DNA from 2 places in the Mesorhizobium sp. M4B.F.Ca.ET.089.01.1.1 genome. Region 2 is predicted to be linked to the other one. Evidence: predicted binding sites of a transcription regulator. Region 2 holds the regulator's gene; the other holds the start of a gene.
The links. The regulator HrcA, encoded in region 2, represses chaperone genes, less so after heat shock. The targets are predictions, from matches to a motif close to GTTAGCACTCNCNNNNNGNGAGTGCTAAC.
Positions count from the first base shown of each region.

Region 1 (3,409 bases), on a different contig from region 2:
ACGTTGAAGTTCGTCACGTTCATGGCTTTATCCATTTGTCAGGTGCCCGCGCCTCATGGGCGCGGACACCGCCGTTTCTCGTCAGAAATCCATGCCGCCACTCGGCATTGCCGGCACCGCGGGTTCCTTCTTCGGCTTCTCGGCAACCATCGCTTCCGTCGTCACCAACAGGCCGGCAACCGATGCCGCATCCTGAAGTGCGGTCCGCACCACCTTCACCGGATCGATGACGCCCTCGTTGTAGAGGTCGCCAAACGCGTTGGTCTGTGCGTTCCAGCCCCAGCCGAATTCCGGCCTCTCGCGTAGCTTGCCTACGATGATCGATCCTTCCGCGCCGGCATTCTCGGCGATCTGTCGCACGGGCGCTTCGATCGCCCGGCGCACGATCTCGATACCGTGCTTCTGGTCCTCATTCTCGGCCTGAACCCTGTCCAGTGCCTTGGCCGCACGCAGAAGCGCTACGCCGCCACCCGGTAATACGCCTTCCTCGACCGCAGCGCGCGTCGCATGCATGGCATCGTCTACGCGGTCCTTGCGCTCCTTGACCTCGACCTCGGTCGAGCCGCCGACCCGGATGACGGCGACACCGCCGGCGAGCTTGGCTAGCCGCTCCTGCAGCTTTTCCTTATCGTAATTGGAGGTCGTCTCCTCAATCTGCGCCTTGATCTGGCTAGCGCGGCTCTGGATTTCGCTCTTCGAGCCGGCCCCGTCGACGATGGTGGTGTTCTCCTTTTCGATCACCACCTTCTTGGCGCGGCCGAGCATCGCCAGCGTGACATTCTCAAGCTTGATGCCAAGATCTTCCGAGATCGCGGTCCCGCCGGTGAGGATGGCAATATCCTCCAGCATCGCTTGCGACGATCCCCAAAGCCGGGCGCCTTGACGGCAGCGACCTTCAGGCCACCGCGCAGCTTGTTGACGACCAGTGTCGCCAACGCTTCGCCCTCCACATCCTCGGCGATGATCAGCAGCGGCTTGGATGACTGAACGACAGCCTCCAGCACCGGGAGCAGTGCCTGCAGATTAGACAGCTTCTTTTCGTGGATAAGCACATAGGGCTCTTCCAACTCGACACGCATCTTGTCCTGGTTGGTGATAAAATACGGGCTGAGATAGCCACGGTCGAACTGCATGCCTTCGACGACTTCGAGTTCGGTCTCGGCGGTCTTGGCTTCCTCGACCGTGATGACGCCCTCATTGCCGACCTTTTGCATGGCTTCCGCAAGGAAGCGGCCGATCTCGGCGTCGCCATTAGCCGATATCGTACCAACCTGGGCGATCTCGTCATTTTTGGTGATCTTGCGGGCATTGGTCTTCAGCTCAACCACGATGGCTTCGACGGCCTTGTCGATGCCGCGCTTCAGGTCCATCGGGTTCATGCCCGATGCAACCGCCTTGGCGCCTTCGCGAACGATCGCCTGGGCAAGCACGGTCGCGGTGGTGGTGCCGTCGCCGGCGATGTCGTTGGTTTTCGAGGCAACCTCGCGGACCATCTGCGCGCCCATGTTCTCGAACTTGTCCTCAAGCTCGATTTCCTTGGCGACGGTGACGCCGTCCTTAGTGATGCGCGGGGCGCCGAACGACTTGTCGATGACGACGTTGCGGCCCTTGGGGCCGAGGGTCACCTTCACCGCGTCCGCGAGGATGTTGACGCCGCGCAGCAAGCGCTCGCGGGCATCGGAATGAAATTTGACTTCCTTGGCAGCCATTGGATCACTCTTGTCTGGGCAGTTTTCATTGACTTGATTGAGGGTTCTATCGAAGCCCCGGTCAGGCGGCCTTCTTGACCGCCGCAGCATTCTCGATCACGCCCATCACGTCGCTTTCCTTCATGATGAGCAGGTCCTCGCCGTTGAGCTTGATTTCAGTGCCGGACCACTTGCCGAACAGAATGCGATCGCCCGCCTTGACGTCGAGAGGCGTGAGCTTGCCGCTCTCATCTCGCGAACCAGGGCCGATGGCGATGACCTCGCCCTCCTGCGGCTTCTCCTTGGCGGTGTCGGGGATGATGATGCCACCGGCCGTTTTTTCATCGGCCTCGATGCGGCGGACCAGGATACGGTCATGCAATGGACGGAACGCCATATCGTTCTCCTTCTGGACAAACAGATTTTTGAGGTTCTTCCACACCGGACCGGCAATATCGGATCGGTGCGGGGTGCGGCGACCCCTCGCGGGCATCGTGCGCATATCGAGCTAGTTCTGCGACTTTTCGGTTTCAAGAGGTTCGGCAGAATTTTTTGTCACTCGCACCAATCGAGTGCTAGTGCCATGAAAACATGTGGCTAATTTGGATTACAGCCGCGCATTCCCGCTTGAATTTTCCTGACGAAGGAACAAGATAGTCCGAGCCTTCGCCGCCGGCGATGGCCTCAAAACAGGAGTCTGACAAAGGAGCTTTTGGAAAGACGGAGGACCACGATGGACCGACACAATCCCAAGCCGATCATTCCTTCTCTTGTTCCCGAAACATCCGACCTCGCGCTCGACCGTTTGTTGTCGCCGTCGCGCCATTTCACCCATCCAGACGACGTCCTTAAGGAGGATACGCTCGACATTCAGGAGAAGCGGGCGATCCTCTCGTCCTGGAGCTCGGATGCCTGCGCGGTGGAATCCGTTCCGACGCTGCGCCGACCGCCGGGAGCCGAGCAGACGATCACCTTCGATCAGATCATGGATGCCCTATGCCGGTTGGACGACGCAAACCGCCCGATCCCGGCTGAGAGTGGCCACAGGCACATGTCTGACCGCCTGGACGCCTGATGTCGTAAGTCAAGGAGACGCATATGGTCACTGCGGTCAGCAGGGAATTCCTCCTGCAGATGGAAGGCTACGGCCTGACCACGGCCGAAATCCACTACCATTTTCCTGACCACCCGAGCCTGCTTCAGCTCTATGTCTGGCAGGAATACGATCTTGCGCCGAACTTCCCGGAGCTGAAAGGCTTTCTCGACTATTGGGAAAGCGAGCTGGACGGCGCGCTGCACTCCGTGCGCGTTGCCCACCACCGGCTGATCAAGCCGTCGGGATGGCGCGCCGTCGACGGGGTCATTGCCATCCAATGAAGCTCATCTCGGGCCGCAGGGCGCCGATCATCCGTGGTTGGCTTGACTTGCGAGGAGCGCGCGCTGCCGGCATAACCAACCCAGCCCGCCTTGCCGCCCTGAGGAAGGCCTTGTGCGCATCGCGGGCGCTGCGCCATCCGTCCAGCGCGTCGCGGCAGGCGCGCGCGGCAGCACGCCAACTCCCTCCGCGCGCCCAATGGGGCCACTGCTGGTCCAGGCATTCTAGTGCCTCGAAACTGCTGGCGACCCTGCGCGAGGAGAGGGAAAATCCCAGGGTAACAGGTTCGGGAAAACGAACGTCATTCATCACTTCCTCCGTTTTTCACGTCTTTTGCCAGCAAGTA
Region 1 covers NZ_RZOS01000003.1:25,241-28,649, forward strand. Annotated here, with positions in the region: gene EN780_RS00655 (hypothetical protein) at 1-23, opposite strand, end outside; partial or broken gene groL (chaperonin GroEL) at 82-1,709, opposite strand; gene EN780_RS00665 (co-chaperone GroES) at 1,771-2,085, opposite strand; gene EN780_RS00670 (hypothetical protein) at 2,422-2,763, shown strand; gene EN780_RS00675 (usg protein) at 2,787-3,065, shown strand; gene EN780_RS00680 (DUF982 domain-containing protein) at 3,049-3,372, opposite strand.
Region 1: EN780_RS00665 (co-chaperone GroES) is a predicted target of HrcA. The motif match lies at 2,240-2,268, and genes of this name have one in related genera.

Region 2 (3,409 bases):
CGTGGCGCGGGTCCTCGTTGTCGCCGATATAGTACCAGGGCCAGCCGTAGAAGCCGCCCTGCCTGACCGTCGTCGCGTATTCGAACGGCACGTTGTCGCCGAGCTCGTCGCGCTCGTTGACCACGCACCAGAGCGCGCCCGTCTGCGGCTGCACGGTCATGCCGGAGCAGTTGCGCAAGCCGGTGGCGAAGCTGCGCCGGTTGTTCCCGTCCGGATCGAAGGCCAGCACGTCGGCGCGGCCTTCCTCCGGGCCCCAGGTGGCGCCGAGCGGCGCCGACGTCGCCCATTGCTCGAGCCCGCCTTCCGGCTCGGCGCCCATGTCCTCGGCGACGTTGGAGCCCGATCCGACCGACAGATAGAGCGTCTTGCCATCAGGCGAAAAGGCGATGTCGCGCGTCCAGTGATGGTTCGCGGGGATGTCCGGGACGATGGTTTCCGGCTTGCCTTCGGCCTTCAGGTCGCCGTCGCGATAGGCGAAGCGCACGACGCTGTTGCTGTTGGCGACATAGACCCATTGCGGCTTGTCGCCCGGCGGATAGAAGGCGATGCCGTAGGGCCGGGTCAGGCCGGTGGCAAAGATCGCCTCCTGCGCCGGGCTGGCGCTGCCTTCGGCGAGGCGATAGACGCGGATCTGGCTGGCCTTGCTGTCGGCGACGAACAGGTCGCCATTGGGCGCCGCGCGCACGACCCGCGGATTGTCGATGCCCGACGCGACGAGTTCGATGGAAAAGCCTGAGGGCACGAGCGGCCTGGCGCCTTCCGGCCGATCCGCCAGGCCGGCGCCGTTCGACGCGGAGCGGCTGACATAGGGCTTTTGCAGATCATCCGGCCTGATCAGCCGGCGCACGCCAGGCCTGTCGGCCTTCCAGTCGCCGAAGGCCTTCTTGCCAGTCAGCACCGGCTCGCCGGCCTGCTGGGCAGAGGCCGTCGTTACAAGCAGCAAGGCGGCAGCCGCAAGACCGGCAAATCGGATCATCCTGGCCTCCAGGGGTTTCGGCCCCGACCGCGGCGCCGTCGCGAATGGTGAACGGGCGGATGCGGCGGTCGTTCCGCCTGGGACACCAGGCACACGCCGATTTGAGGGATGGTTTCAGCTGCCTTCGGCGTAGAAATCATCGTCCAGGCGCTTTTCCAGCTCGACCAGATCGGCCGGCAGCGGCAGGCCCATGGCGCGCAATTCCTGCAGCTTCTCGCGCAGCTGCTCCTGAATCTCGTGCTGGTCCTCGGGCTGGTTGACCATTTCCTCGAGCAGCAGGCTGATCTGGGCCTTGAGCGATTCCAGCGCCATTCTTTTGCTCCCTTGCTGCTTGTGCCTTCCAGGGTGTGTTGAGATCCAGGTCAGGCCGGTCTCACCCGGATATCGCACACCTTACCGCAACATGCGCGAAATCAGCTGCGCGGTATAGTCGACCATCGGCACGATGCGGGCGTAGTTCAGCCGCGTCGGGCCGATGACGCCGAGCGCGCCGACGACGCGGGCATCCTTGTCGCGATAGGGCGCCACCACCAGCGACGAGCCCGACAGCGAAAACAGCTTGTTTTCCGAGCCGATGAAGATGCGCACGCCCGGCCCTTCCTCGGCGAGGTCGAGCAGCTGGATCAGCCCGTCCTGCGTCTCCAGATCCTCGAACAGATGCCGCAGCAACTCGATGTCGGCCTGGGCGGTGACGTTTTCGAGCAGATTGGCGCGGCCGCGCACGATGAGGCGCGCCGGCAGGCCGCTTTCCGCACCGGCCCAGACGGCGAGACCCTTTTCGACCAGGTCCTGCGACAGCGTGTCGAGGGCCGCCCTGGTCTCGTCCTTGATGCGGGCGATCTCGACGCGCGCCTCGGCCAGCGTGCGGCCGCGGATATGGGCGTTGAGGAAGTTGGACGCCTCGTGCAGCTGCGAGACGGTGGTGCCGGCGGGCAGGTCGACGACGCGGTTCTCGACATCGCCGTTCTGCGACACCAGCACGGCCAGCGCCTTGGTCGGCTCGAGCTGGATGAATTCGATGTGCTTCAGCGCCACCTCGTTCTTGGCGGCGAGCACCAGGCCGGCGCCGCGCGACATGCCCGACAGCATCTGGCTGGCCTCGGTCAGCATGTGTTCCAGCGACGCGCCGGAGCCGGAGGCGCGCACCTGCGCCTCGATGATGCGGCGCTCGTCGTCGGAGAGGTCGCCGAGCTCCATGAAGGCGTCGACGAAGAAGCGCAGGCCGGTCTGCGTCGGCAGGCGGCCGGCCGAGATGTGCGGCGCGTAGATCAGGCCGAGATGCTCGAGGTCGCTCATCACGTTGCGGATGGTGGCGGGCGACAGCGAGGAGGGCAGGATGCGCGACAGGCTGCGCGAACCGACGGGCTCGCCATCCCTGAGATAGGATTCAACGATGCGCCTGAAGATGTCGCGCGAGCGCATATCGAGCGATTGAAGCACGGGCGACTGCGATGCCGGATCGACTGCCTTGGTCATTCGGGCCAAAAACCTCCGGTTCAAATATAGACTTAGCCGGTGCCCGCGCAACCCGGTCCATTTTCCTTTGCGCCATGCGCCGCATGCGTCTACAAGCCGGCCACGAATCCTTAAAAACCAGAGACAAGAGGCCTCGATGCGCCCCTCCAAACGCCAATCCGACGAAATGCGCGCCATCTCCTTCGAGCGCGGCGTCTCCAAGCACGCCGAAGGCTCGTGCCTGGTGAAGTTCGGCGACACGCATGTTCTGTGCACGGCCAGCCTGGAGGAAAAGGTGCCGGCCTGGATGCGCAATTCCGGCAAGGGCTGGGTGACGGCCGAATACGGCATGCTGCCGCGCTCGACCGGCGAGCGCATGCGGCGCGAGGCCTCCGCCGGCAAGCAGGGCGGCCGCACGCTCGAGATCCAGCGGCTCATCGGCCGTTCCTTGCGCGCCGTGGTCGACCTGCAGGCGCTGGGCGAGCAGCAGATCACCGTCGACTGCGACGTCATCCAGGCCGATGGCGGCACCCGCACCGCCTCGATCACCGGCGGCTGGGTGGCGCTCCATGACTGCCTGCGCTGGATGGAAGCCCGCCAGATGGCCAGCGTTTCCAAGGTGCTGAAGGACCACGTCGCGGCGATCTCGTGCGGCATCCATGACGGCCAGCCGGTCATCGATCTCGACTATCTCGAGGATTCCTCGGCCGGCACCGACGCCAATTTCGTCATGACCGGCAAGGGCGGCATCGTCGAGATCCAGGGTACTGCCGAGGGCGAGCCGTTCTCGGAGGACCAGTTCGCGGCGCTGATGAACCTGGCCAAGAAGGGAATTTCGCGCCTGGTGAGTTTGCAGCAGATGGCGGTGGCGTAGGTTTTCGAATGCCGAGCCTGGGCCCCCCTCTCTGGCCTGCCGGCCATCTCCCCCTCAAGGGGGGAGATTGGAAGCTTCCACGCCGGCCCCCATCTGGCTACGCC
Region 2 covers NZ_RZOS01000124.1:5,506-8,914, forward strand. Annotated here, with positions in the region: gene EN780_RS14285 (sorbosone dehydrogenase family protein) at 1-976, opposite strand, end outside; gene EN780_RS14290 (hypothetical protein) at 1,091-1,288, opposite strand; gene hrcA (heat-inducible transcriptional repressor HrcA) at 1,370-2,452, opposite strand; gene rph (ribonuclease PH) at 2,589-3,305, shown strand.